DNA from 3 places in the Vallitalea okinawensis genome. Region 3 is predicted to be linked to each of the others. Evidence: riboswitches for the same ligand, from Rfam matches in the RefSeq annotation. Region 3 holds a riboswitch; each other region holds the start of a gene.
The links. A riboswitch is a leader RNA that binds a small molecule or an ion and turns the genes downstream of it on or off. The one in region 3 is predicted to bind glycine.

Region 1 (10,377 bases), on a different contig from region 3:
AAGGTATAAGGCATTTAGCTGAAATAGAAAAAGAACTTCATGAAAAAGAGCAAAGATTGGAGGAACATGTAAGAGAAAAGCAAGCGACAGAAAAAGCTAAAGTGGTTTTAGAAGAACTATGTTCTCGAATGAATGAGGATTATCAAGTCCTTCTAAAAGAAAAGTTATCCACAAAACTAGGGCTACTTACAGATGGCAAGTATCGAAATATTAAGGTAGATGAGGAGTTAAATCTTAGAGTTTTTGATGAAGAAGAGGATAAAATTGTTGAGGTTGAACGGTTAAGCTCCGGGACAAAAGATTTAATGTATTTGGCGCTGAGGCTTAGTATGATGGAAATCCTATCGATAAAAGCTCCTCTTATCTTGGATGATAGTTTTATCCAATTTGATGAACAACGGCTAAACGCCATGTTAAAGTTGTTAAACAAACTTTCACAAGAGTATCAAATTATACTTTTTACGTGCCATAATAGAGAAAGAGAAATACTTAAAAATTTAAATATTTCATTTAACTACATTACTTTATAGCCAGATAATACCTGGGAGAAAGGGATTTATACACAATATGGTGCTTATTTGTTTATATTTTAAGTGAGTAGAAGGAATACTTTATAGCCTTATGTGAATATAGCCAAAATAAATTTTCAAAAGAAGTCATCTTTATGCACACTTTTGGCTTGCATATTGATATAATATTCACCGTAACCCCCCCATATTAATATAGATTACGTTGTTTGCTATACTGAACAAAAGAACAAATACCTTCTCCTTTGCAATGAAGAGGCGGCCCCGTTGGCTGCCTCTTTTGCTATGCAAAAGTATGCTCTTATCTTCGGCGGAATAGCCATCTTACGTGATCGAATTGATTAACGGATACTCTTATTTATTACAAAAAAATACAGGATACAAAGACTTTATGATTTATGAATAAGAAATAAGACTTTATGCATAGAGAATTCTACAGCAAATTAGTTTGTCGTATAAAAATATACAACGAAAGTTTGACAAATAGTGAAAGTTTATGCACACTGTATACACGTTTTTTGTTATAATAATAGATGTAAACCCCCCATATAATATAGATTGTTTAGTTTTACTACACCCCAAAAGAACAAATACCTTCTCCTTTAAAGCAGCAGCGATGCTGCTTTTTTACTATCTAAAAATAACATGATATGAGAATTCATGAATCTAAGTCATTAATTTCTGAATAATAAATATATTCAATTAACTACTTATTCTTTTGTAGATTTTCAACATTAAAATGGGTAAGTGAAGATAAATCTGTAAATAAATATAAAAAATGCACGAAAACCAAAAGGCAATAAATGTATCTTTATGCACATTTATGGCATAAATATTGCTATAATAATAATTGTAAAACCCCCATATGATTAAGGTTTTTGTTGTTTGCTACACCCAAAATATAAATACCTTCTCCTTAGAAAAGGACAGCGCTGGCTGTCCTTTTCTTGTATATACGCTTGGCCCCTCTTACCAATATTCTTATAGATGGATATAATTCCTTTAATTTACATAGACGTAACGTGCTGTAAATTATATAATATTATTGTCGAGAAAGGGGGAAAGCTTTGAAGTATATTAAAAATAATAAAATAATAATTACAATTATGTCGGCTTTAATCCTTGCCATATTGGTGGTATTAATAACAATGAATACAGATCAACAAGTTAATTTAAGTTATAATGAATTTTTAGATAAAGTGGAACAAAATTTAGTTGGTGAAGTTATAACATCCGACGCTCAAGATATAAAAGTTAAACTCAATGGGGAAGAAGACATAACTTATATAGTTCCAAACCCTAGAAGTGAAGACTTCAAAGAATTTCTACTTATAAACGGGGTAAAGGTAGTAGAATCTGAAACATCTTCACAAATCCAACTCATTCAGGCTATCCTTTTCATTGGACTTTTTCTAGGGATATTCTATTTCGTATATAAACAAATGGGTCAGAATCAACAAGGTAATAAAATGAAGATGGATTTTAAAGCTATTAATGCCAGTAGCATAACTTTTGAAGATATTGCAGGTAATGTAGAAGCTAAAGAATCCGTTAAGGATATCATAGATTTTCTCATTAAACCTGAGAAGTATGCTAAATATGGAGCTAGAATGCCACGAGGGGTTATCTTTTACGGTCCTCCTGGAACTGGTAAAACTCTCATGGCTAAAGCTATAGCAGGTGAAGCCGACGTACCATTTTTCTCCGTATCAGGATCTGACTTTGTCCAAATGTATGTAGGTGTAGGGGCAAGCAGGATCAGAGAGCTCTTTAAAAAAGCAAGAGAACATGGTAAAGCAGTTATTTTCATTGATGAAATTGATGCGCTTGGTAAGAAAAGAACAGCAGGAGCAGCAGGTGGTAACGATGAACGTGACCAAACACTGAATGCTCTTCTAACTGAAATGTCAGGTTTCAGGGATAGTGAAGGGATTGTAGTTATTGCTGCAACCAATCGATTGGACATATTGGATTCAGCCTTGTTAAGACCAGGACGATTTGATCGTCAAGTTGAAATTGGTTTACCGGATATAAAAGCGAGGGAGAGCATTTTAAGTCTACACATTCGTAATAAACCTTTAAGTGAACAAATTAATCTAGAAAAATTAGCAAAACAAACGGTGTATTTTAGCGGTGCTATGCTGGAAAACTTACTCAATGAAGCAGCAATTTTTGCAGCAAAAGATGGTAGTAGATTTATAGAAATGAATCATATCGACAAAGCATTTTATACAGTAGTAGCAGGCGCTGAAAAGCAGGATAGAAGTATGATCGATGAGCATGATAGACATATTACAGCTTATCATGAAGCAGGTCATGCACTAATGACTAAACTGGTAGCACCACGTAATTCCGTGACAAAGGTAACCATCATCCCTAGTGCCAAGGGAGCAGGTGGCTTTAGTATGAATATTCCTCCTGACAAGATGTATTACTCAAAAAAAGATATGAAAAGTCAAGTTATGATTAGCTTAGCTGGTAGAGCTGCTGAAGAGATTATCTTTGGAGAAGACGAAATAACAACTGGTGCTAGTAACGATATTGAAAAAGCAACGAGTATCATCAGTGATTATGTTCACAAATATGGAATGAGTGAGAAACTAGGTTTATTGAATATGAAACTACTCAATCAGGGTAGTGAGTCAAATGCAGTCGCTGAGTGCAGAGTGCTCATGAATGAGCTTTACCATGATACAAGGGAATTGCTTATTGAAAATAAGTATTACCTTACTAATCTAGCTAAAGCTTTATTAGAAAAAGAGACTCTTTCAGAAGATGACATCGAGATGATTTTAGCTGGGGAAGAGCTGATAAATACTGAACAGATGGATTTTTCTGATGCTGATGACTTTCGACAAACTGAATTAAACGGAGAGTTGATTTAGGATAACAGTTGTTATCCTTTTTTTTTGTGTGGGAATAAAGGCTTAGATACAAATTTTTATGTGGTAACAAAAATTAAAAATCGTGTAGAAGATAATCGTCTTTTTAAATTTTTAGCTATTCAAGATGAAGATAGAATCTACCAAGTAGGATTATCTATTGATACCCTTATAATTTCTAACGAAAAACCTGATTCATATTAATGAATCAGGTTTTTTATACTTACTTGGAAAAAGCTTCATCCACTAGCAAGTTTTAAAAGCATATTGATATACTGCTAATGAGATACTAACTCTAGAAAAAAAGTATTGAAGAGGATGAAGTTTATGAGTAAATTATTAATAGAAGATGCGAAAAAGCAAAATGAGTTTCAGGGTAGATTCATGATTTTTAAAAACTTAAATGATAATGGAGAGCGACTGATAGCCATTATTGGGAATGATACCGGTGATATGAAGGTCAATATAAACCCTTACAAAAAAGATCTTAATGTTGGTGATGTTATAGAAGCTAAGGCAGTCAATGACAGAGGTATTGAAATCAATACCTATAAAAAAGTAGAAGATGTAGATGTGGATGACTTTCTTCCATCACTGCCAGCTGAAGATCTTGACCGATATGTTAAGGAACTCGATGAACTAACTCAATCAAGTATTCACTCCGAAGAAGGGAAGCAGTTGAATACTTATTTTTTTGATAATCCTGCATTTATGGAGAAGTTTCAAAAAGGCATAGGGGGATTGGTTCAACATCATAATTACCTTGGTGGTTTGGTAGAACATACATTAAACGTTATGTACTTAACTAAGGTTTATGCTGAACGTTATCATGTAAAACATAAAGAGTTAGCTATTTTAGCAGCTAAACTTCACGATATTGGTAAAATTGTAGAGTACGATACAAATGGTCCTTTTACAGTAACCATGCGTGGTGATATGGAAGGTCATATTGTTATTGGATTATCCATGCTTGAAAAAGCTTTTGAAGCAGGAGGAGCATTATATTCAGATGAGTTTAAAGATAGACTCAGAGGAATTATTGTTCAACACCATGGTAAAGTGGAGTATGGTTCTCCTAAATCAGCAAACACGCCAGAGGCTTATATTGTTAATCTAGCTGATCAAGCTGATGCAGTTATGAATAAAATAGAAAAAATCAAAAAAGAAACAAAAGAAGGTACATGGTCAGAATATGACAGAAGAATTGGTACACGTCTATTATTCTAGTGTAGGTAAGTACTGCGTTTTGCTTATAAAAGCAATGAGGCGTCAAACCTCATTACTTTTGATATATTTCGCTAACGAAATAATCAAGCAACAAACCATACTTTCCTGCCCATACTTGGAACGTGACGTTAGTCACTTTACTTGTGGTATAGGAAAGTACTGCGTTTTGCTCGCAAGGAACCATACTTTCCTATCTCCAGTTTAAATGTGGCGTTAGCCACTTTTGTACTGATAAAACCTCAACAAGTTTAGCATAATCTGCTATAATGAAAGAAAAACCGTGGAGGCTTTTTATGCTGAAGTTAGAAAGCTATATTGAGATAGATACATTAATGACCTTCTATTATTTTGATTTTGCTAAGAATTATGTTTTTAAAGGTGAAAAACATAATTTTTGGGAAATGGTATATGTAGATAAGGGTGTTCTTGAAGTTATGGCTGATACGAAACATTATGTTCTAAATGCAGGTCAAATGATTTTTCATAAGCCCAATGAATTTCATAGTTTATGGGCTAATGGTGAAGTTGCGCCTAATGTTGTAGTTGTATCATTCGTAAGTCATTCAGATATAATGAAGACTTTTGAAAAAAAGATACTTCAATTAAATACTGAACAGAAGGAACTGTATAAAAAATTTATCAAAATAGCTAGAGGGCATTTAAATAAACATCATGAATTAATTGAGGACAATCCAGTAATAAGACAAATGCTTAAAATGAGCTTGGAAGCCTTTTTGTTAGAAATGATGCAAAATCAAGATGAAAGAAAATTGCCAGAATCCCTTCCCACAAAAGAAAGAATGGAAAAAGATATTGTTGATCATATTATTGAGTACATTAGAAAGAACTACAATATAAATCTATGCCTTCAAGATATTGCGGGGTACACTAACTTAAGTACATCATATATTAAAGCACTATTTAAACGACGTATGAATATAAGCTTAATGCGTTATTATAGACAGGTTAGAATTGAAAAAGCAAAAGAATTAATGAGAGAATCTTCAATGAGTTTCACTGAGATAGCAGATAAACTGGGATATGCATCTGTTCATTACTTCTCCAAGCAATTTAAAGATATAACAGGAATGACACCAACAGAATACTCTAAATCAATGGTTAATTATTAGAGGATTCTGTTAGAATACAGTGATTACTTATAATTTAGCAACATTAAACACATAAGATGAGGTGGCCACATGAGTAGAGCAAATAGAAAGAAGGATCACATTAGGATTTTTGAAGCATGTGAATTTGGTAATAGAGGAATCGATTATTTTGAGCAAATGAAGTTATCCCATAATGCATTACCTGAAATAGATTTTAATGACATTGATACATCTACAGTATTCCTTGATAAAAAAATTGGTTATCCAATAATGATTAATGCTATTACGGGTGGAATTGAAGAAGTTTACAAAATGAATAGAGACTTAGCTAAGGTGGCAAAAAGATTTAACATTCCCATGGCTGTTGGATCTCAATCCATAGCTGTTAAGAATAAAGGAGATAAGACAAGTTTTCAAGTTGTTCGTGAAGTCATGGGAGATGGTGTTGTTATTGCCAATATCGGTGCAGGTCAATCATATGAGCATGTTTATGAAGCAGTTCATATGATAGAGGCTGACGCTATCCAACTCCACATCAATGTTGCTCAGGAAATTATCATGCCAGAAGGTGACCGTTCATTTAAGGGGGTAATAGAACATATTGCTCGTTTAAAGGAGCGTTTAGATTGTCCTATAATCGTCAAAGAAGTTGGATTTGGCATATCTGGTGAAGTGGCAAAGAGACTTCAAGATGTTGGCATAGAATATATTGACGTCAGTGGAAAAGGTGGAACCAATTTCATCGAAATAGAAGATCAAAGAAACAACAAAAAAATTTATGAAGACTTTTATGAGTGGGGTATACCTACTCCAGTATGTATACATCAATGTCGACAGGAAGCATCGAATTTAAAACTCATTGCTAGTGGTGGTATTCAAAAAGCTGATCATATTTTTAAGTCGCTAGTATTAGGAAGCCATATCGTTGGTATGAGTGGTAGAGTATTGGACGAGTATTTAAAGAATGGTTTACACCAAACAGAGAGTTTTATTGAAGATTTATTGCATAAATTTAAAATTTTTATGTTGTTGACAGGATGTTGTGATATAAGTAAAATTCAGTATGTTCCCTATCACTGGGAGAAGATGTTATTGGAAAAATAAGAGAATAAAAAAGTTAAGGAAGTGCATTGACTTTTATGGAAATTCTCAATATACTATAATTGAATTTAAAATTGTAATGGATGAAGGATGTTGGAGATATCTTTAGTGATTTAGTCTGAAGATAACCGGAGAAGAAAGAAGGTGTGATGCTTGAAACACCTATCGAAGCTTTCAGGTCAGCCTACAATATCTGGACATTACCCTGGAGAGAGTCAATGAATTGACCATCGAAGAAGAAATTTACGTTTCAACGTAAAGAAGCTTTCAGATAAAAGGACAGGGCGTAAAAAGCGTAGCTTTGCTATTACTTTTTGCGCTCTTTTTAGTGGGGAAACAATTAACCTGCCTAGTCGGACTACGACTATGTTCTTTTATAGGGAGGCTTTTTCCTATAGTTGATGTGATAAATAATTCACAATTAGTTGACTAGATATGGACTAAAAATGAGCATAAAAAAGAACTTGAGGAGGATTAGCATATGGAAATATTAATGGGTGTTGTTTTACTTGTCTTAGTTTTAGGTGTTTTTTCATTATTTAGTCTAAAGGCACCAAAAGGTAGTCTAGCCATGTCAGGCCTAGCCAATGCTGCTATAGCTACCTTTCTTGTAGAAGCGATACATAAATATATTTTAGGTGATTTCATAGGTATTCAATTTTTAAACGAGACCGGAAGTGTTGCTGGTGGCATGGGTGGAGTTGCAGCAGCAGCCTTAGTAGCATTAAGTATGGGAGTAAACCCAATTTTTGCTTTGGTTACTGCAGTGGCTATCGCTGATTTTGGAATTCTACCAGGATTTATTGTAGGTTATTTAATGGGATGGATTGCACCTTATATAGAAAAGAAATTGCCTAAAGGTATCAATATCATCTTAGGTGCATTAATATTAGCACCTATTGCGCGTCTTGTTGCTGTAGCGTGTGATCCATTTGTTACAATTATATTGGATACAGTAGGTACAACTTTAATGGCTGCAACAGAACAATCACCTATTCTAATGGGCTTTTTCTTAGGTGGTTTGATTAAAATGATCTGTACCTCACCATTGAGTTCAATGGCATTAACAGCCATGTTAGGTCTAACAGGTTTACCTATGGGTATTGCGGCCATAGCCTGTTTCGGTGGTACATTTACAAACGGTATTATATTTAAGCGTTTAAAACTTGGAGATCAAGGAAAAGTAGTTTCAGTGATGCTTGAGCCGCTAACTCAGGCAGATATCATAACCTCTAATCCACTGCCTGTTTATTGCTCTAATTTCCTTGGAGGGGGGGTATCTGGAATCATTGCAGCCAGCTTAGGTATTGTTAATAATGCACCTGGGACTGCAGCACCTATTCCAGGAATGTTAGCACCATTTGCTTTCAATGATCCAGTAAATGTCGTCATAGCCTTAGCTTTAGCAGCAATTGCAGGTAGCTTAGCAGGCATATTTGGTGCTCAGGTCTTTAGATTGATTAAATATAAACCTGTTACCCCTGCTACCAGCAAGGCATAAAAAAGCCAAATTCATAAAAACCAAGTCTTTTTTGATAAAGACGTCAGAGTCAACCTCTCCTATAATAGTATTAAATACAATTACTGATGAAATACTTTATATAAAGGAGATGGATGAGATGAAACAAGTGACAGCGATAGTTATCGGAGCAGGAGATAGAGGAAACATCTATGCCAAGTATGCTTTAACACATTCTAAGGATATAAAAATAGTAGCAGTAGCAGAACCAGATCAAGAAAAAAGAACGCAAATGATGGAAGCACATAACATCTCTAAAGAGAATGTTTTTGAAAGTTGGGAAGAGTTATTAGCTCAACCTAAATTAGCAGATGCGGCTATCATTGCAACCCTTGATAAAGATCATTATGAGCCAACTAAACTTGCTTTGGAGAAGGACTACCATATATTACTTGAGAAGCCTTTATCTAATAATGCTAAGGAATGCGTATTACTAGGTGAGTTAGCAAAAGAATATCCTCACAAAGTATTTTCAGTATGCCATGTCCTTCGTTATACCAAGTTCTTCTCAAAACTTAAGGAACTAGTCGACCGTCGTGTGATTGGTGATATCATGACTATTAATCATAATGAATATGTTGGACGTATACATCAGTCACATAGTTTTGTCAGAGGGAATTGGGGTAACTCTAAAAGAGAAAGCCCAATGATTTTACAAAAATGTTGCCACGATTTAGACATTCTTCTTTGGCTTGTAGGAGCCAATTGTGTAAAAGTTTCTTCTTTTGGTTCTTTAGATTATTTTACTGGGAAGTATGCACCTGAAGGAGCTCCTAAACGTTGTCTTGATGGATGCCCAGCAGGTAATGAATGTGCTTACAATGCTGAAAAGATATACTTATCAGATAATGTTGGTTGGCCTGTATCCGTCATATCTCCAGACACAAGTTATGAGGCACGTAAGAAAGCACTAGAAGAAGGTCCTTACGGTATGTGTGTCTATCAAACAGATAATGATGTTGTGGATCATCAAATCGTTAATATGAGTTTTGATAATAACGTTACAGCAAGCTTAACAATGACTGCCTTCTGCAAAGATAGTGGACGTCACATTAAGATCATGGGAACGCATGGAGAAATTACAGGGGATTTTGATTACAACGAAATTCGTATCAAGCATTTTCCATCTAATGATGAAGAACTTATAAAGTTAACGAATGATTTAGCTGGTCATGGTGGTGGCGATACTGGTTTAATGAAAGACTTTGTTGAGTTAGTTAGAAATGATGGCAAACTTAAAGGTAAGACAGAAGCATCCATATCCGTTCAAAGTCACATTATGGCATTTGCGGCAGAAGAATCTAGAGTTACCGATCGCGTACTTAAGATAGAAGACTTCGTCGAGGAAGTAAAAAATAAATAATCGCTAAACTAAAGACTGAGCTCAATAGGCTTAGTCTTTAGTTTTATTTTGGGCTTTAGGGTAGATGTTGGATACTTTCTTGGTATTATTATTGTCAAACAGGTGGGGTGGATGTTATGATAGAGATAAGTGATGCGCAATCGATTGCATCAAATTTGTAAAAGGGGACTTATCTATGAAAAAAAAAGTATTTGTGTTTTGGGGCGGGGTTATAGCTATTATAATCGTTGCAGCATTGTTTTTTTATCAGCTTCCAACTCAGACAGAGACTGAAGTCAATAAACCAACTGCAGCAACAGAAGAGGAAAATGTTATAGAAGAAGAGAAAGAAGAGCCTAGAGTTCTTGTACATCAAAATGGTAGCCAGATTCGTATTACAGTATATGGAAATGCAACGATTCTAGAATATTGTATGGACAATATTTTAAAGGTGAATTATCTACCAGATAAACTAAAAGGCGAAAGTGTTGGAGTTGTTGGGCGTTCGTCATGGGTTCCAGTGGAGTATGTTGTAGAAGATCTTGAAGCCAATCCTTTGGTTATGAAAACAGATGCTATGTCCATCGCATTTGATAAAGTTGCTAACGAGCTGAAAATATATGATCAAGATGAGAATTTAATTCTTACTCAACAAGCGATAGAAGATTCG
Region 2 (10,377 bases), on a different contig from region 3:
AATCAACTCCTAAACTCTCAGCAGCTATTTGTGCAAGAACTGTATCACTTCCCTGACCAATATCTGTTGCACCAATGAGTAAGTTATAAAATCCATCATCGTTTAACTTGATTATAGCTGATGCCATATCTATATTTGGAATGCCAGAGCCTTGCATAGCAATAGCCATTCCTATACCTTTTACTTTATGCTCCTCATCCTTTTGACATGGATATTTACCTTGCCACCCAATTAATTCTTTCCCCCTCGTCATACAATAGTCTAGTTTACAGCTATCCATATTCATCGCAGTACCTTCTGTGCCTTCTCCCATGATTTTAAAAATTGGAGATGTTTCACCTTCCCTAATCATGTTCTTCTCTCTAAATGAAGTAGGATCCATACCCAACTTTTCACATAACATATCAATGGCAGACTCTAAGGCATAATTACCTTGTATTGCACCATAGCCTCTAAAGGCTCCCCCAGGTGTATGATTCGTATAAACAACTTCACCATTGAAGCGTACAGAATCCACTTTATTGTAAAGTGGCAGTACTTTGGAACCGGCAACCATGAATACAGTTAAGGCATGCTCTCCGTATGCTCCTGTGTCAGAAAGGAGGTGCATATCAATCCCCTTGAGTTGCCCGTCTTTCGTTGCTCCTAATTTAATATCAAAACGCATTGGATGTCTAGAATAACTGGACTCAAAAACTTCTTTACGTGTATAAACAATCTTAGAAGGTTTACCTGTTTTTAGCGTAATTGCTGCTAATAACATTTCACCATGAACACACTGTTTCCCTCCAAATCCTCCTCCAACTCTTGGCTTGACGATCCTTATTTTACTTAACGGATAGCCTAATGCTTGTGAGACTATACGGCGCACATGTATAGGTGTCTGTGTGGACGAATAAATGACTAAACGCCCTTGATAATCAATTCTTGCATTGGCTGTATGGGGCTCTAGCATTACATGAGCCTGCGCATGGGTATAAAAAGACGACTCTAATAACACATCACAACCAGCCAATGTTTTATCGATATCACCGACATGCATGTTATAGGATGCCGCAACATTCTTTTTGGGTTCAAATCCAATAGGAAACATTTCATGTATTTCTGGCTCATTATGTACAATACTCTTATGACCGTAAGCCTTTTCAAAATCTAAAACTGGCTCCAAAACCTCATACTCAATATCAATTAAATCTAGTGCTTTCAAAGCTGTTTCAAGATCAATGGCAGCAACCACTGCTGCTTCGTCACCTACATGCCGTACATACTCATCTAGAATAAACTTATCATGTGGTGAAGGTTCTGGATAACCTTGCCCAGCTCTTGTAACAGGTCTTCTCTCAAAGTCTTTATAGGTGAGAACACACTCAACCCCTTCTAACGCCAGGGCTTTACTCGTATCTATATTGGTTATTCTAGCAAATGGATGAGGACTCCTTAGTACTTTTACTATGAGAGAATCTGGTGCAGCCAAATCATCCGCATAAGCTGGTTTACCCATCATTAAACCTTTACCATCAATTGATGGTACATCGGTATTTACACATCTCACACCGCCACCTCCAAATATGCTTTAATGGCTTTATGCTGACCTAAATAGCCTGAACATCTGCATAAATTGCCTACTAAATAAGCTCTGATTTCCTCGTCTGAAGGCTTGACTAACTCTTTCTTCATTGCATAAACTGTTAAGACTAAGGAAGGATGACAATAACCACACTGGTCAGCTCCTTCTTTACCAAAAAAGTCTGCGATGAGTTCTGCTTCCTTCTGTATCCCTTCAACTGTAGTAATCTCATGTCCATCTGCCTTTACGGTTAAATAAGTACATGAGGCTATAGGTGAATCGTCTAATAAAACAGTACAGACACCACAAGAAGAAGAGTCGCATCCTTTCTTAACACTTAGATAATTATTTTTTCTTAAGCTCTCCAGTAAATACTCATCAGGCTTTACATCAAGCTCTTTCTTATAGCCATTGATGGTTAATTGAACTCTCAACATCCCACCTCCTCTAATCCTCTTCTTACAAGCACTCTACATAGCTCTTGTCGGTATTCTTGTGATCCTCTAATATTTGAACCAAATGTTAATTCTTCTGCTGCTATATGAGCTCCCTCACGTATGACCTCATCAGTTATCTTGGGCTGTCTATTGAGATAATCCATAGCTGCTCCAGCTAATTTTGCAGAACCCGGTCTTGCACCTACTGCAACTTTGAATTGATTGCCAGTCTCTGATACAGCTATATTAAGAATGGGGAAGTCATTACTCGTCTTTTTCATGGAATAAAAATACCCTTTCCCAGTATTTTTATGTATGATTATCTTTAATAGGATGTCTTTTTGAAAGTCTTTTGAACTTAAAAAAGTATTTAAAGATATTTGCCCTTTTTTATAAAAAACTAACTCAGTATCGAGTACTAAAAGGGGTGTTATTAAGTCTGAAAACCCATACTTCCCAGCAATAGTTCCTCCAATTGTAGCTATATTTCTGATAGGTACTCCCATAATTGTGCCAATGCTTCTAGTTAAAATCCCATTATAATGAGATTTTAAGGATGCATTTTTCTCAAGCTGCCTTAAGGTTGTCATGCATCCGATTTCATATGCATCTTCTGTTTCAATAATTTCATCTAGTTTTAGGGGTGACAAATCAATAGCTGGGTCAACTTCTTTAGGTGATAGTTTGAGCCAAGCTCCACCTGCAATAATGGTTGCCCTTGAATTCGCAGTCAACAAGGTATAAGCTTCGTCAATAGAATCAACCTTATGGTAAGTTCTTATATTCACTTGTTAGCACTCTCCTCTCTACTCTTTTTTTTATAATCATATAATCATTGATTGTATCCACATCGTATAAAATCCCCTCATCTTCAACAGAGATACAACTTAGATTCTGTCGATCACGAAAGACTTTTAAGTTTGATGAAACCGGTTCCTTTATTAAGGCTGCTATGAGTTTTTTCTTAATAAAAATAGGATGTCCTTTTCTCCCATTATATGTGGGAATAACTATGTCCCCAGTCCCTCGTTTCAGTTTTTCACATGTCGATGAATGGATCATCGGATAATCACCAGGGGTTAAAAAAAAGTCATTTTCCATTTCTGCAACACCACGTTTAACAGAACTAAACATACCCCTGTCATAGTTTTCATTCTTAACTAGTTTGACTTTATCATACTCACGTACAAGCCTTTTCGTTTCTTCAAAATGATGTCCTCCAACAACTACTATTCTTTTGCAAAATGGATAGAAAGCTTCAATGTTTAAAGATAGAATAGACTGTTGGTTAATCATTAATGCCATCTTATTGGTTTTAGCTCGACTTGAATAGCCGCCAGCTAAAATAACTGCATCACATGTCATAATACCTAATAACTCCTTTCTCTCCCATATTGTCTTCTTCTACGATTTTTATGTACAACAAAAAATCCTCAATTAATAATCTTAATAGAAGTAAAATAAACTTTAAAACTGAAAGGGGTTATAGTCAATGATTCTGTAACATTTGTAGAATGAGATTAGTAAAGATTGATGTTAATATTATAGGGTGAAATATAAATAAGTTAGACCTGATTGCTGGTATAAGTTTGATTTGAGTTTAATGGAATTAAATTAAGTAAGATAGATGTTTAGTTTGAATAAATAAATGAAATATTAGTTTAGTGATATTAAATAATTTTAATTATATTATACATTCATAAGGTTATTTTTGTCAATTGTTTTAATCATTCCTCCTAAAAAATGTTATAGTTAACATACAAAAGTGTCTAATGCCACATTACTTTTATAAGCAAAACGCAATACTTTCCTACACTAAAAAAAGGGCGTATCGCCCTAAATATTTTTCATTTATTTATGAGATGCCCCCCGCTTTTTTAATCCTCTTTGTTATTATACATCTCAGCAGCATTGTATGAACTTCTTACTAATGGGTCAGATGCTACAAAGCTAAATCCAAGCTTAAGAGCTTCTTCCTTATACTTATTAAAAATTTCCGGATGGACATACTCTTTAACGGGGTAATGTTCTTTGCTAGGTGCTAAGTACTGCCCTATCGTTAAGAAATCACATCCTGCTTCTCTTAAATCCTTCAATACCTCTAACACTTCTTCTTGTCTTTCTCCAAGACCTACCATTATCCCTGATTTGGTAAATATCTTATTATCAACAGCCTTTATATTCTTTAGCAATTCCAAAGATCTTTTATAAATTGCCTCTGGCCGAACTTCATTGTATAGTCTTGGAATGGTTTCAATATTATGATTGATTATTTCTGGTTTAGCATCCACTATTTTTTTAAGAGCTTCTTTATTCCCCTGAAAGTCTGGTATCAGTACCTCAATAATAATTCTTTTCTGATATGATTTTATGGCTTCTATGACTTCAGCAAAGTGTCCTGCTCCCCCATCTGCTAGATCATCTCGTGTTACGGAAGTAATGACCACATGCTTTAGTCCAAGTTCTTTAACGGCTTTTGCAATATTCTCAGGTTCCTTTTGGTCAACCATCTCTAGGTGTCCATGGGATACGTTACAGAATTTGCAATGACGTGAACATTGGCTCCCCAAGATCATAAAAGTTGCAGTCCTTTTACTAAAGCATTCCATTCTATTAGGACAACTAGCTTCTTCACAGACGGTATTTAATGATAATCTTTCAAGTATCTCTTTCACAACATCTAAGCTTCGCCCTTTATTTAGATCTATTCTAAGCCATTCTGGTTTTCGTAAGACGTTCAAAACATTCCTCCTATTTTTGAATACTAAAATTTTTTTCATGATAATCACATTTAAACACTTTACAGAAGTATTCTAAAACAGATTTATATTCTTCATCAAAATCAACCTTTTTTCCTATTAAGTTCTCAACGGATGTTACACCTTTATCCCGGATACCACAGGGTATGATAAAATCAAAGTGATTCAAATTTGTACTAACATTAAAGGCAAAACCATGCATCGTAACGCCACGTTTAACAGCCAAACCAATTGCAGTAATCTTAGAATCACCAACCCATACACCAGTATGCTTTGGGTTTCTATAGGCACTCATATTATACTTATCACTCAATAAAGTAATAAAAACCTCTTCTAGATTCTCGACAAACTGTCTTAGAGTCCTCTTTGATTCTCTTAAATTGAATATAGGATAGCCAACTATTTGACCAGGTCCGTGGTATGTCACATCTCCTCCTCTATTGGCTTCAAAAATCTTTATGCCATTGTTCTCCAGCATGTTTTTTGCACCAATAATGTGTGACCTATCTGCTTGCCTTCCTAAGGTTATAACAGGTGGATGTTCTACCAGAATTAATGTATCATCAATCCTATTATCTTGTCTTTTTTTTAATGTTTCCCATTGAATTTCTAAAGCCTTATTGTATGGACATCTTCCCAAATTTAATACATTTAAATTCATCTAACACCACCTCCTCATTGGCACTTTAATACAACATTAACTTTCACTTTTACAAAATTCTTCGTATTCTTTTGATTTCATTAAACCATCAAGCTCAGTATCATCTGACATTTCTAGAGCCAGTATCCAGCTTTCATATGGCTTTTCATTAAGAAGTTCTGGAGAATCTTCAAGTTCATCATTAATTTCTACTACTTTACCTGAAAGAGGTGAATAGGAGTCTGAAGCAGCTTTTACTGATTCTATTACTCCATAAACATCTCCAGCACTTAACTCATCATCAACTTCAGGCATTTCAATAAAAACAATCCCTCCTAAAGCATCTTGTGCATAGTCAGTGATACCTATAAAAGCTTTTGCTCCTTCAACCTTGATCCACTCATGATCCTTTGAATAATAAAGTCCTTCTAATATTTTCATTGTAACTCCTCCTATATTTTTTATTATTGCTTTAAAGCATTAAATAAATTACCTTGGTTTATAAACTCTCTTTTTCTCTTTAACTTTGAAACATAAAAAAGAGAACATAAAGGCATTGCAAAGCAAAACACCATTATATTCTCTGTCTTCTAACCTGAGAGTTTCTACACTACTATCAATTTTAGCCATAATAGTGTATTTCACCTTCGGCGCCGGTGTACCGGGCTCTCCAGAGTTCCATCAAATAGCACTACTTTTGCCTGAAAGTTTCTATAATAAGTCTGGTAGTCTTTTATATTGCTTCTTCGGCTTCTTAAAAAGATATCTCATGCCATCATCACTTGGTCATATTAATTTTGAATATATTTCTTAGATATTTTTATCATATAACACTTTTCTTAAAATTACAATAATGAATAATGATAATTTTGCATTATTCGATTAATTCCTTGAATGACCCCTGCCTTGGCAGGGACAGTTGTTTGAATCACTTACTAACCTACTTTATTTTCCAGTTCCTCTAGAATAGCTATATACTTCTCCTGTACTTTGTTATCAGTAGCTGTCATTTCAATTTTCTTAGATTCTTTTTCTATTCTATCAAGGATTTCAGTGGATAATTGCTTCTCACCAAGGGGATAAATAAGATTGTCTTCTTTATCAATATGACGATATAATAAGTGTGTATAAGAAATACTATTAGCAATGACATCTAACTTAGCTTCTTCATTGCCATCCTCTACTTCTTTCACAGCCGCTTCTAAGTTTTGCATGTATAATCGACCTTGGTCATGCTCTACTAACATGCCTGTTACAGGACCTAACCTATTTTCTTCATTAAGGTTTATTTTCAATTCTTTAAATAATAGTTCCTCTTCTTTACTATGATGATGTTTATCGGCATAATTTCTTACAAAGTCAATTACTTTATAAAAATCTTTATAATCTACTTCTTCATGATTTAATATCTTCATGCATACTTTTCTTACTACTTTAAGCATTCTTAGAATATATTGATGTTCTTCCATCATAATTTTTATTGATTCCATAGGATCATCCCTTCGTTTTTAAAATCAATTTATCTTTTATAGTATTAGCCTTATGTATCGTTTCATATTCCATTTATCAATCGGCTATATTATAAAGTATATGGGAGAATCATATGAATTTCAGTAACCCATGTTACATCTATAAGTTTACACCTCTTCTCTCTAAATAAACTGTTTGATCTAAACTTGTATCATTGTCCCCTTATTACGCGTAGATATTCATTCTTCCTCCTCTAACAAAACCACAAAGCTGCATGTTAAGTTCTCTAGCCATATCTATGGCTCTATCAGTGGGTGCAGATCTTGAAGCAAGAATAGGAATCCTCCATTTAGCGACTTTTTTAATAATTCCAGAAGATACTCTACATGAAGTTAGTATCATCTTATCCTGAAGGTTAACGTCTTCTAATAATGCCTTTCCTATCACTTTATCAACGGCATTATGTCTCCCGATATCTTCTCTAAATATAAGTATCTTATTTTGATCACACAAGGCACAACTATGAACTCCTCCAGTCTCCATAAAAAGCTGGGACTTTGAATCAAATATCTTCATCAACTCAATAACTTGTTGAGGTGCATAATAAATAGTCGTTGTATTTAAGACTGTTTTATCTATAGGATTGATGGTAAATTCTTCAGATAGTTGGACATAAGCCTTTCCATCCTTATAATCAACCTCAATGCCAATAATTTGTGTCTTAGAACTAATTAATTCATTTGAAAGCATATAACCAAGAGTTAATTCTTTCAAAAATTCTGGTGTACATGGTAGCTCAATAAAGGTTTTTTGATTGATAATTATATTCAGTATATATTCTGTTATAATCCTATCTTCAGTATTTATCAAGTTCCCATTATGATATTGCTGTATCCTATATTGTTTGGTGGCTTTCATATTGATCTACATCCTTTTACTCAGTATAGCTGAAAATTTATCTAAGTCTTTTTTATTATTAAGATTAATAAACATTTCCCAATGAGGACTAAAAAACCTTGCTTCTTTTTCTTTAATATAGATACAGTCCATATTTTTTACTAAATCAAATATTGATTTGTTATTACTTAACAAATAACATTCAATAGCATTTATTAATCTTTTTGAATAGAAAGCATTAAAAGGCTCTATCCATTCTCTGTATCGTGTTATACATGCATCAACCTCTCTTATTTCTAGTTTTCTTTTCATATATGTAATATAATCCAAATTGATGATTGGCATGTCACACGCAATAACGTAAACATAGTGACTGGATGCATGTATTAATCCACTATGTATGCCACATAAAGGTCCCTGACTTTTAATCTGATCACTGACTATTTTACAGGATGAGTTTTTATAATACTCGGGGGTATTTGTTACAATAATAATATCGCTAAATGCGTTCTTTAGTTGCTCTGCGAGATAATTAATAATAGATGTTTTATTGATGTATAGTAATTGTTTATCAAATCCCATTCGAGTACTTTCTCCACCTGCCAAAATGACTGCTGAATCAAATCTATTCATGAATAGTCTCAGCCTCCTATACTACCCTCCATTATGATCAATCTTTTCTATTCTAACTGCACATACTTTAAGTTCTGGGATTTTTGCAATAGGATCCAATACTGAATTGGTTAGATAATTAGCTGCTCCATCAGCAAAGTGAAAGGGCATAAAAACAACCTCTTCATCAACGATATCCTTTATTTTAACACTGGTAGTAATTTGCCCCCGTCTAGAAATCACTTTAACCAATTCTCCATCTATAACACCTAAATCTTTTGCCGTTAATGGATTTACCTCTATGAAAGATTCAGGTGAAAGTTGATTTAATCCCTCTACCCTACCAGTCATTGTTCTTGAGTGAAAATGATATAGTAATCTACCTGTAGTAAGAATGTATGGATAATCTGCATCAGGTAACTCTGCACTTTCAACATAGCGTGCTGGCTTAAACAATCCTTTGCCTCTTGAACACTTTCCCTTATGCAAATACTTGGTACCTTCATGATCATTGGTCCCACATGGCCATTGGATACCTTCTCTCTTAATACGTTGATAACTTATTCCACCATATTGAGGCGTTAGTGAAGCAATTTCATTCATGATATCAGAAGGTCCTCCATAGGACTCTTTGTATCCGCATTCATTCATTAACCTCATTATGATTTCCCAATCTGCTTTGGAATCACCAATAGGTTCGATTGCCTTTCTTACCCTTTGAATTCTTCTCTCGGTATTAGTAAATGTACCATCTTTCTCCGCAAATGATGCCGCAGGTAGAACTACATCTGCATAATCAGTCGTCTCATTCAAAAATATATCTTGCACCACTATAAAATCTATTTTTTTTAGGGCTTTTTTTACATGGTTTAAATCCGGATCAGATACCATTGGATTTTCACCCATTATATATAAAAACTTCAACCTGCCTGCCTCACCCGCTTTTATCATTTCCGTAACTGTTAATCCTACTTCTGATGATAACTTAGCATTCCATTTATCTTCAAATTTCTTAATAACATCAGACCTGAATACTTTTTGATAGCCTGGTAAATCACTAGGCAGGGCGCCAAGGTCGCAGGCACCTTGAACATTATTCTGTCCTCGCAATGGATTAACCCCACATGATTCTTTACCGATATTACCACAGAGTAATGCTAGATTTGATATACTCATTACCCCTTGAGTTCCTGTAGTATGCTGTGTTACACCCATGGAATAAAAAATGCTTGCCTTTTCTGCTTGACTATACATCCTTGCTGCTTTTCTAATATCCTCCGCATGAACACCACATATCTTTGCCACTCTTTCAGGATTATACTCTCTTATAATGCTTAGAAGCTCTTCGTAATTCTCAGTACGCTCTTTGATATAGTCCATATCTTGTAATCCTTCATCAATGATGACATGCATCATACCATTGTATAGAGCCACATTAGTTCCAGGTTGAAGTTGAATGAAAACTTCTGCCTCCTGTGCTAATGTGATACGTCTTGGTTCAGCAACTATAATCTTAGCCCCTTTTGCCTTTGCCTGCCGCATAAAAGCCCCTATAATTGGATGAGTTTCAGTTGTGTTAGAACCTGTAACAAATATCACTTCAGCCCCTAATACTTCTTGAATACTATTAGTCATGGCACCGCTACCTAAAGTTGTCGCCAGTCCAGTAACTGTTGATGCATGACATAAACGAGCACAGTGGTCAACATTATTTGATCCAAAAACTACTCTTACCATCTTTTGAAATAAATAATTTTCTTCATTGGTCACCCTAGCAGAAGAGAAGCCACCTAATGCATCGGGTCCATGCTTAGCTTTTATTGCTTTAATCTGAGACGTTATTAACTTAAGTGCTTCATCCCATGAAGCTTCTACAAGCTTACCTTCTTTTCGTATAAGAGGGGTTTTTAATCGGTCAGGATGATTAATAAATCGATGTCCGAATTTGCCTTTTACACATAATAGTCCATTATTAGGCAAACCTTGTGTAGGGTC
Region 3 (10,377 bases):
TACTCAAGCCTTTTAAAATTGATAGGTTGCATGAGACGATCTTAAGAATGCAAGTCACTAATCCGCAAGTTCAATTAAATGAGCCAGAGAAGATTAAAGAGTTAAATGAGATCCTTCTCAAAAATCGTAATGGCATGGCTGTTATTCATCCTAAAGATATTGTTCTGATACAAAGAGAGAATCGATCCACAATCATTATTACTGAAGATGATCGTTTCACAACTACAGAGACTTTAGGTGAGATAGAAGAAAAATTGCCAAAGGAATATTTTTTGAGATGCCATAAGTCTTACATTATTCAAATTAGTAAAATAAAACGATTAAGTCCTTATGGTCGTTGGACTTATGTTGTTAAACTTAAGGGCATAAAGGAAGATGCATTGATAACCAAAGAAAAAGCCGAGATTCTAGAGGAAAGATTTAGAATAAAGATAGGATAGGAATAAGGCACATGATTAATAGAATCATGTGCCTTAAGTTCATGGTTAGAGCCATAGTTTATGGTACATTAATTAGAGAGAGGTGGTCCAGTGATAAAATTCAATTTAGATGGTATACCCCAAACCTTCTTTGAGGAAGGTGCTTTAGAACAAATTAAAGAAATAGATTTAGTTAAAAAATCTAAAAAGATTATTTTAGTTATTGGAAAAGCATCTTTTAAAGCATGTAGGCATTATGATGGGGTGAGGTATCAATTAAATGATAAAGAAGTAATTGAAGTAACTATTGCTAATGAGCCTTCACCGCATAATATTGATGAAGTAGTATTATTAAACCATAAAAATAATATTGATTTAGTTATCGCTATAGGCGGTGGCAGTGTATTGGATGCTGGGAAAGCTATATCAGCTATGTTACCTTTAGGCGACAGTGTAGAAAATTACCTTGAAGGGATAGGTCATAAAATACATCAAGGTATCAAGATCCCTTTTATTGCTGTGCCAACAACATCAGGTACAGGCAGTGAAGCTACCAAGAATACTGTTATAAGTTCAGTAGGTGAAAAAGGGTTTAAAAAGTCTTTAAGGCATGAAAACTTCATACCTGATATAGCTATCTTAGACCCATTATTAACCTTAGGATGTCCCAAAAGTGTATCAGCAGCTAGTGGTTTAGATGCTTTATCTCAATTAATTGAGTCCTACTTATCGACTAAAGGTAATCCACTAACAGATAGCTTAGCGTTATCTGGAATAAAAGAAATAAGTGAAGCCTTAGTTCCTGTATGTACAAATAGATCCCAAGACATTGAATTAAGAAGTAAAGTGATGTATGGAGCTTTTCTATCAGGAATCACACTAGCACATGCAGGACTTGGTGTAGTGCATGGTATAGCGGGACCATTAGGAGGTATCTTCCCAATTCCACATGGTGTGGCATGTGGTAGACTGCTCCCAGAAGTAATGAAAATCACTTTAGAGAAAGTAATGAGAATAGACGATCAACAGACCCTTATAAAGTTTAAGAGTATTGCAGAAGCGTTAAGTGTCGAAGAAATTAAAGACATTAGTAACTGCTTAGCAAACTGGGTTGAAGTATTAAACATACCTAGACTTAGAGATTATGGAATAAATCAAGAAGATTTTAATAAGATTATTTCAATATCATCTAATAAAAATAATCCTATTGATCTAACCAAGGAAGACAAGTTATCTATTTTAAACAACTGTTTATAAAAAGGATAAGCATGATTATATAATGTAGGCCAGTGCTTTTGTTGAAATATATAGTTATGCTTATCAATAACTACTATGAGTTCTCCCTATAAATAATGAAGATGATGTTGGTCAATGCCGCAGGGTAGAGGAGATGGTCGATGACAGGTGGTTTTTAGCTCTAAAACCTGCTGCTTCTTTGAAGAATTAATAATACCATGCATAATATCTAAAACATGATAAGCTAAATCAATACTAGCTCTAGCCGATCTTTTATCAATAATAGACTGAGCTAAATCGGCGACCCCTAGACCACGACTGTTTTCTTCAAAACCATGTGTATAGGGTATATCAGTCCAATCAGTACCTTTATGGCTATACCTAATAGTGCCTCCAAAACAATTAGGGTCAGGTACTGAAAGAGAGCCTTTTGTTCCATAGATTTCGATACAAGGCAAATCGTGCTTCCAAACATCAAAGGATTGATTGAGTTGACAGGTGACATTATTTTTAAAGTTAAGTAATGCAGATATATGGGTATCTACGTTAACGGAGATCATCTTCCCATATTGCTCTTTGCTGGTAATTTTTCGCGTCTCAAAAGATTTTTTAGCTGATCCATAAACTTTTGAGACAGGACCAAGCAGGGTTACTAATGCAGTTAAATAATATGGACCCATATCAAATAGTGGACCACCGCCAAGCTGATAGTAGAAATCTGGATTAGGATGCCAACTTTCATGCCCATGACACATCATATTTGCGGTAGCAGCGATAGGCTCACCGATCCACCCGTCATCAATTAATTTTCTACAAGTCTGTATGCCAGCGCCTAAAAAGGTATCAGGAGCACATCCAATTTTTAAACCTTTTGAGTTAGCTAAGTCTATTAATTCTTGACCTTCTTCTAATGTAATGGTCAGAGGCTTTTCAGCGTAAGTATGTTTGCCGTTTTCCAAAGCTCTCTTTGCTACATGGTAATGAGCTTTAGGGTTCGTCAAGTTAAGAATGATATCTATATCTTCACGTGTATACATATTATCTAAATGAATATGTTCAATATTATATTTCTCAGCCTGGCTTTTTGCAGCTTCTTCATTAAGGTCAGCACATCCAACTAAGCAAATATTATCAAAGACATCATGTAGATTGTCAAGATAGATACTGCTTATATTACCGCATCCAATAATGCCAACATTTAATTGATTCATATCATCCCTCCTCATTATGTGACGCCCATAAGAAGCCACGTTTCATGATCTCAGTTACTTCAGGCATCTTAACAATTTCAGCTACATGACCAAGGGAACAATAGAAGACTCTACCTTTCCCCCATTTTTTAGTCCATATAACTGGCATATCAACAGTCCCATTAGTAGTGTGGTCACCAGTTGCAATGGGAAATCTGGTGGTAGCCAGAACTTCATTATTGGGATCAACATGTAAGTAATATTGCTCAGATGTAACTTCAAAATCTGCAATACCTTCAACTAATGAACTAGAGGAGTTTCTCATGTGAACGGTATAAGTTATATCATCGCCACCAGGGTGACTTACCCAATTACCACCGGTCATGAATTGCCAATCTACATCTTGGCGAAAGGCATCACACATACCACCATGGCATCCAGCCAAGCCGATACCTGATGCTATAGCTTCACGAATACCTTTACTTTCTTCAGGTTGTATTTCGCCCATGGTCCAGCAAGGTATGATCAAGTTAAAAGATTGAAGGTAAGAAATATCTTTAAAGCATGCAAGAGTATCCTTTAGGGTAACCTCATAACCAATATTCTCAAGGATAGACTTAAAATGTTGTGATACTTCTTCAGGTTGATGGCCATCCCAACCACCATAAACAATAAGAGCACGCATAGAAAAAACCTCCTTTTTCAGTATAGTTTAACTATAGCAAAAAGGAGGTACTTTTACTTCTAACTCATTGCTGTATACTACTCAAAAATTGCTCTATTCAAGCTCTAGGCTAGGTACTATCTATTTAATACGCCGCGATATTGAGTAGGTGATAAACTGGTATAATGCTTAAAGATACGATTAAAGGTTTTTATACTATCAAAGCCGCAGGTATACGCTATTTCTGTAACAGCGATATCTGTCTTTATAAGATAGTTAAGAGCTTTTTTTATACGATATTCACGTAGATATTGACCAAATGTAATACCTTTATGTTCCTTGAAATACCTAGTGAAGTAATATTTACTTAGATTGACTTCATTAGCAATCATGTCCAATGTAATAACAGCCTCATAGTTATTAGCCACGAACTGCTCCACCTGTTGGATGATAGGGTTATTTAGTATATGTGTTGATGAGCATTTATCTTTATAGTTTTTGTAAAGATGATGGGTTAATTCCAGTATTTTAGACTGGACTAGTAATGGACTTTGAATCCTATGATCAAGTGTTTTTAAGCCTTCAAAAAAGGTTAATAGTGGTGTAGTATCAATGTTATATTTTTGGGTGCTATAATAAAAGTTGTATATAAATTTACTTATATCAGGATCATTTAGAACACAATTAAATAATGATGGGTGAAATTGTAGCATGATTTTCCTATTATTCTGTTGGTCATCTATGGCATGGATAGCTTTTGATCCAATAATAAGTAAATCATCAGGTCTTAAACAATAGTCAGTTTGAGATACATGGATATGCGAGATGCCCTCGCAGATATAGAATAACTCGACTTCTTCATGCCAATGAGCTGGAAAGTGAAGTTGGCTGTTATCACTGTAACTCAAGCGAGCTTTAGCACCTTTAAAATCAAGAATTTCATGATACTCACACACTGAAATCCCCCCTAGAAAAGACCTTTAACGAATGTATCAACATCAATACCTATAAAATAATCTTCAAGATTTAGATCTTTTAATTGATCCTTAATAGCTTCTAACTCATGTTTAGTTCCAACAAGTTTTTTTTCAATGACATGAACGTCCTCTTTATTAAAGAAGTCACCGTAAATTCTTAAATCCTCTAGTGAACCATTTTTTACGTTGAAGTGATATTCAATTGTACCACCTGAATAGCGGATTGCATTAGTAAACCCATAGGTAGCTTGTTTACCATAAGTCCAATCCCATGTATCATACTTGTTATCTACTAGTTGTTGGATAGTGTTTGTTTCAGTCTCATTCAGTTGATAGAAGCTGCTATGAGAAGAACCTGTTATGTGCTTAGCGATAGCATCTACAAAATATTCAATTGACATAGGCTGAGGAAGATGACTAGAGATATTTGTTACACGGCTTTTGACGGATTTAACGTTCTTATCTTTAAACTTTAATGGATTAACTTTTAATGCCTTTGATAAATCTGCCATGTTTGAACTGAATAAAAGGGTTCCGTGATGTAAGATTCTATTTTTTGAAACATGTTGAGCGTTTCCAGAGAACTTTTTACCATCGATGGTTAAATCGTTTCGGCCAGAAAAAATAGCTTCTACACCTAGTTGATTGAGAACTTCTAATATAGGCTTTGTGAATTCTTTAAAACTTTCAGCTGTATTCTTCTCCACATTAGTTATAAAGCAAAAATTTAAATTTCCTAAATCATGAAAGACTGCACCACCACCTGAAAGGCGTCTAATGACAGGGATATTATGCTCTTTAACATGGTCATAATTGATTTCGGCAATAGTATTTTGATGGGTGCCAACGATTATAGATGGTGCATTACGATAAAGATAAAAGACATCCTCATCTTTGTTTTTTAATAAATACTCTTCAGTAGCTAAGTTGAAATAGGGGTTATTTGTTGTACTAATAATGGATAACATAATAAGTACCTCCTCAGAATGACAATTAATTTCGTAATCTATACGGTTAATGGAACCATACACTATGAATCAGAATATTAATAATTATTATAATTTAAACTATCTACCCTAGCAAGCGAATTAGAGAATAGTGAAAAATTTCTTTATTTAGATTGTAACATCATCCTCATCTTATACTAGTTAAATCATACAATTTGGTATAGCATCTTAGAAATTATTTAATGGGATTTATCAGAATAACAGAAAAATAATTATTATTGCAAATACATAGTTGATAAACTTATCATTTTGTAATATGATTAAAGTAACAGAATATTTACGTGGCTAATTGAAGTTAGCGAGAGAGATCTTAGGGCGCCGAAGATGTAATATAAAGTATAGCCAAATACTTATAGAAACTTTCAGGCAAAAGGATCGCTAGCGGATAGCACTCTGGAAAGCATTTATGCACCCAAGGAGCAATACATATGACATGTAGAATCTCTCAGGTAAAAATACAGAGGGTAAATGGCGTTTATTTATAATGCCATTTACCCTCTTTCTATTTTTAAAGGGGCATAATCTCAATAGTTTTATTAAGGATAATCTATTGATTTTATGTATATAAGTTGAATTCAATAAATTGCTATGAGCCTAGCAATTATTTAGAACTATTCACCTATAATTAAAGAATATATATTGAACTAAAGATAAATACTCGAAATGTTTAGTTCATATATAGTATTAACTAATAATTTAATGAGAGTATAGGAAACATTATAGTATGTAAATAGTGAAGTAATTGAAGTATGCAAATCTAGTAAAACGTAAAAAATCATAAAGGAGGGTATTCAATTGGATAATACAAAACGAACTTTTTTGTATGAAAAGCATTTAGAACACGGTGGAAAAATGATTGATTTTGCTGGTTGGGCATTACCTGTACAATACAAGGGATTAATAGAAGAGCATGATGCAGTTCGTCAAGCTGCGGGTCTATTTGATGTAAGTCATATGGGAGAAGTATCTGTCATTGGTAAAGAAGCAGAAAAATTTGTGAACTATCTAGTCACTAATGATGTAGAACCAATGGTAAATGGTCAAGTGATCTATACACCCATGTGTAATGAAAAAGGTGGCGTCGTTGATGATCTCTTAGTCTATAAGTTCAATACACAAGAATATTTACTAGTTATCAACGCAAGTAATACAGAGAAAGACTATGAGTGGATGCAAGGCTTATCTAAAGACTTTGATATTAAGCTAGAGAATATATCAGATAATTATGCTCAGATTGCGCTTCAAGGACCTAAAGCAGAAGAGATCCTACAACCCTTAACAGATTTGAATTTAAGTGAATTAACATTCTATACATTTAAAGATGAAACGACTATTGCAGGCAAAAAGGTATTAGTTTCTCGTACAGGATATACTGGAGAAGATGGCTTTGAAATCTATGCCAATAGCAAAGAAGCACCTCAATTATGGTCAGCCATCATGGAACAAGGGAAAGACAAAGGACTTTTACCAGCAGGATTGGGTGCTAGAGATACTTTACGTTTCGAAGCTTCACTTCCTCTTTACGGTAATGAATTAACAGATAATATAACGCCATTAGAAGCTGGACTTGGTATGTTTGTGAAGTTGTATAAGGATGATTTTGTTGGCAAAGAAGTTCTTGCAAAGCAGAAAGAGGTAGGGCTAAAAAGAAAAGTCATCGGTTTCGAACTTACGAAGAAGAGTATTACAAGACACGGTTATCCTATTTTAGATAGTGAAGGAAATAAGATTGGTGAAGTAACAACAGGATACTATTTACCATCCATTGATAAAAGTATAGGTATGGGACTTGTTGATATTGACCATGCTAAACTAGGAACAGAGATTAGTATACAAGTACGAAAGAAGACAGTGGATGCTGTTGTAAGAAGTAAACGGTTTATGGAAAAGAAATATAAGAAATAAGCTTGAAAGTATATTTAATAAAGAACTTAAAGAAGTTAATTAAAAATAAATAAGGAGGCGTTGATAATGAAAATTGAACAGGGATTATATTATACTACTGACCATGAGTGGATTAAGGTTGACGGTGACAAAGCACGAATTGGTATAACTGACTATGCTCAAGATAAGATGGGTGATATTGTTTTTGTTGAGTTACCAGAAGTTGATGAGACATATAGTGAGGGCGACGTATTATGTGTAGTAGAGTCAGTTAAGGCGGCATCAGATGTATTTATGCCATTGTCAGGAACAGTTACTGAAGCCAATGAAGAGCTAGAAGATGCACCTGAATCATTGAATGAAGATCCTTATGGAAATTGGATAGCTGAAATCGTTGAATTTGATACAGAAGCTTTAGAAGAAATGATGTCAGCTGAAAAGTATGAAGAATTTATAGGCAGTCTAGACGATTAAAAAAGAGAATTTGATTCATTAATGACATGTTAAAAGAATAGGGGGTATAACATGCATCCATATCTACCACACACGGATGAAGACATTCAACAAATGCTAAAAAGTATCGGGGTAGAAACAATTGAAGAATTATTTCATGATATTCCCGAGGAAATAAGACTAAAAGAAGAATTAAAAGTACTAAAAAGAAAAAGTGAATTTGAAACACGTAAAGATTTAAAAAATATGAGTAACCAAAACATTAACTTAGATGGAGCAACATGTTTTCTTGGGGCAGGAGCATACGATCACTATATTCCATCTACGATTGCTCCTATTGTATCAAGATCTGAGTTCTTTACAGCTTATACACCTTACCAACCGGAGATAAGTCAAGGTACTCTTCAAGTAATTTTTGAATATCAATCCATGATTTGTGAATTAACTGGGATGGACGTTTCAAATGCTTCACTCTATGATGGAGCTACAGCAACTGCAGAAGCAGCTTTTATGGCTTGTGGTCAAACAAGACGAAATAAAGTGATCATGTCATCAACGGTTCATCCTATGGTAAGAGATGTGGTAAAGACATATCTGGATTACAAAGATATAGAATTAGTAGTTATCGATGAAACTGAAGGAAAAACGGATGTCGAAAAAGTTTTAGATTCTATTGATAAGACAGTTGCAACGGTTATTATACAGAGTCCTAACTTTTATGGAAAGCTAGAAGATGTCGAAAAGATTGCTGAAAAATTACATGAGAATAAAGGATTACTCATTATGAATGTGGATCCGATTAGTCTAGGTATCTATAAGAGTCCTGGCGCATGTGGTGCTGACATCGTAGTTGGAGAAGGTCAGTCATTAGGTAATCCTTTGAATTTTGGTGGTCCTTATCTAGGATTTATAGCTTGTAAGCAGAAATTTATGCGAAAATTACCAGGTCGTATTGTTGGTCAAACAGAAGATGTTAATGGTAAGAGAGCGTTTGTTCTTACATTACAGGCTAGAGAACAGCATATTAGAAGAGAAAAAGCTACATCTAATATCACATCCAATCAAGCACTATGTGCATTGATGGCTACAATTTACTTAGCAACCATGGGGAAAGAAGGTCTCAAGGAAGTAGCAAGTAATTGCATTAAAAAGGCTCATTATATGGCTGAGAGGTTACAAGGAATTGAAGGAGTAGACGTTCAAATGAATCAGCCCTTCTTTAAAGAGTTTGTGATTTCCATCGATTCTGATAAGACAATAAAAGCAATCAACAAACAGTTACTTGAAAAAGGTTTTATTGGTGGTTATGACTTAGGAAAAACATCACCTTTATATGAAAATAAAATGCTCTTATGTGTAACGGAGAAACGTACACGTGCAGAGATTGATCAATTTGTCAAAGAATTGGAGGGGATCTTATGAAATATGAAAAAGTAATATTCGAGTTATCTAAAAAAGGACGTAAAGCCTTTACCCTTCCAGAAGATGAGTTTCCAGAAGTAAATATCAATGAATATATTCCAGAGCATTTAGGACGTCATGAGTTAGATTTACCTGAAGTATATGAGGTAGATGTCATACGCCATTATACGAACCTCTCCAATAAGAACTTTGGTGTGGATACAGGATTTTATCCATTAGGTTCCTGTACAATGAAATATAACCCAAAAATAAATGAAGAAACATCAAGTCTACCAGGTTTTGCCCATGTACATCCTCTACAAGAAGAAGAAACTGTTCAGGGTTCTTTACAGTTGATGTACGAATTACAGGAATCTCTTAAAGAAATTACAGGTATGGCAGAGGTTACTTTGCAACCGGCAGCAGGTTCACAAGGTGAGTTAACGGGACTTATGATCATGAAAGCTTATCATCGTCAACAAGGTGATGAGAAGCGTAAAAATATCATTGTACCAGATTCGGCTCATGGTACTAACCCAGCAAGTGCTACCATGGCAGGCTTTAAAGCCGTTCAGATTCCATCTAATCCTAAAGGTACCGTTGATATCGAAAAATTGAAAGAGGTACTTAACGATGAAACGGCGGGTCTTATGTTAACCAATCCTAATACTTTGGGTATCTTTGAAAAGGATATTGTGACTATTGCAAAGATGGTGCATGATGTAGGTGGTCTACTTTACTACGATGGTGCCAATATGAATGCTAACATGGGGATTACTCGACCAGGTGATATGGGTTTTGATATCGTTCATCTTAATCTTCATAAGACATTCTCAACACCACATGGTGGTGGTGGTCCAGGAAGTGGACCTGTAGGTGTCGTGGATAGATTAGTGAAATACCTACCTCAACCAATGGTACAGAAAGTAGCTGATAGATATACATTAGATCATGAAAGTCCAGATTCCATTGGATCATTGAAAAGTTTCTACGGCAATTTTGGTGTCTTAGTTCGAGCGTATACTTATATTAAGATGATGGGAGCAGAAGGTCTCAAGAAAGCTAGTCAATTAGCAGTATTGAATGCTAACTATCTAAAAGAAAACTTAAAAGATACTTATGTTCTTCCTATAGAAGGGGTATGTA

Region 1: linked by a shared signal. The riboswitch ahead of C1Y58_RS25380 (PTS sugar transporter subunit IIC) and the one ahead of gcvT (glycine cleavage system aminomethyltransferase GcvT) in region 3 are both predicted to bind glycine.
Region 2: linked by a shared signal. The riboswitch ahead of gcvH (glycine cleavage system protein GcvH) and the one ahead of gcvT (glycine cleavage system aminomethyltransferase GcvT) in region 3 are both predicted to bind glycine.

Annotation. Positions count from the first base shown of each region.
Region 1 covers NZ_PQDH01000029.1:2,567-12,943, reverse strand. The annotation lists gene C1Y58_RS25405 (ATP-binding protein) at 1-530, shown strand, start outside; gene ftsH (ATP-dependent zinc metalloprotease FtsH) at 1,595-3,412, shown strand; gene C1Y58_RS25395 (HD domain-containing protein) at 3,737-4,636, shown strand; gene C1Y58_RS25390 (AraC family transcriptional regulator) at 4,930-5,766, shown strand; gene fni (type 2 isopentenyl-diphosphate Delta-isomerase) at 5,836-6,849, shown strand; glycine riboswitch at 7,042-7,139, shown strand; gene C1Y58_RS25380 (PTS sugar transporter subunit IIC) at 7,328-8,347, shown strand; gene C1Y58_RS25375 (Gfo/Idh/MocA family protein) at 8,466-9,728, shown strand; gene C1Y58_RS25370 (TIM-barrel domain-containing protein) at 9,904-10,377, shown strand, end outside.
Region 2 covers NZ_PQDH01000007.1:39,002-49,378, forward strand. The annotation lists gene C1Y58_RS17685 (xanthine dehydrogenase family protein molybdopterin-binding subunit) at 1-1,552, opposite strand, end outside; gene C1Y58_RS17690 ((2Fe-2S)-binding protein) at 1,549-2,004, opposite strand; gene C1Y58_RS17695 (FAD binding domain-containing protein) at 1,998-2,792, opposite strand; gene C1Y58_RS17700 (nucleotidyltransferase family protein) at 2,770-3,369, opposite strand; gene lipA (lipoyl synthase) at 3,882-4,745, opposite strand; gene lipB (lipoyl(octanoyl) transferase LipB) at 4,756-5,424, opposite strand; gene gcvH (glycine cleavage system protein GcvH) at 5,461-5,844, opposite strand; glycine riboswitch at 5,977-6,087, opposite strand; gene C1Y58_RS17720 (hemerythrin domain-containing protein) at 6,339-6,893, opposite strand; gene fdhD (formate dehydrogenase accessory sulfurtransferase FdhD) at 7,099-7,791, opposite strand; gene mobA (molybdenum cofactor guanylyltransferase) at 7,798-8,403, opposite strand; gene fdhF (formate dehydrogenase subunit alpha) at 8,425-10,377, opposite strand, start outside.
Region 3 covers NZ_PQDH01000010.1:126,980-137,356, forward strand. The annotation lists gene C1Y58_RS21765 (LytR/AlgR family response regulator transcription factor) at 1-440, shown strand, start outside; gene C1Y58_RS21770 (iron-containing alcohol dehydrogenase) at 531-1,676, shown strand; gene C1Y58_RS21775 (Gfo/Idh/MocA family protein) at 1,763-2,866, opposite strand; gene C1Y58_RS21780 (ThuA domain-containing protein) at 2,868-3,530, opposite strand; gene C1Y58_RS21785 (AraC family transcriptional regulator) at 3,647-4,465, opposite strand; gene C1Y58_RS21790 (lipoate--protein ligase) at 4,477-5,454, opposite strand; glycine riboswitch at 5,783-5,881, shown strand; glycine riboswitch at 5,882-5,964, shown strand; gene gcvT (glycine cleavage system aminomethyltransferase GcvT) at 6,289-7,398, shown strand; gene gcvH (glycine cleavage system protein GcvH) at 7,465-7,851, shown strand; gene gcvPA (aminomethyl-transferring glycine dehydrogenase subunit GcvPA) at 7,903-9,252, shown strand; gene gcvPB (aminomethyl-transferring glycine dehydrogenase subunit GcvPB) at 9,249-10,377, shown strand, end outside.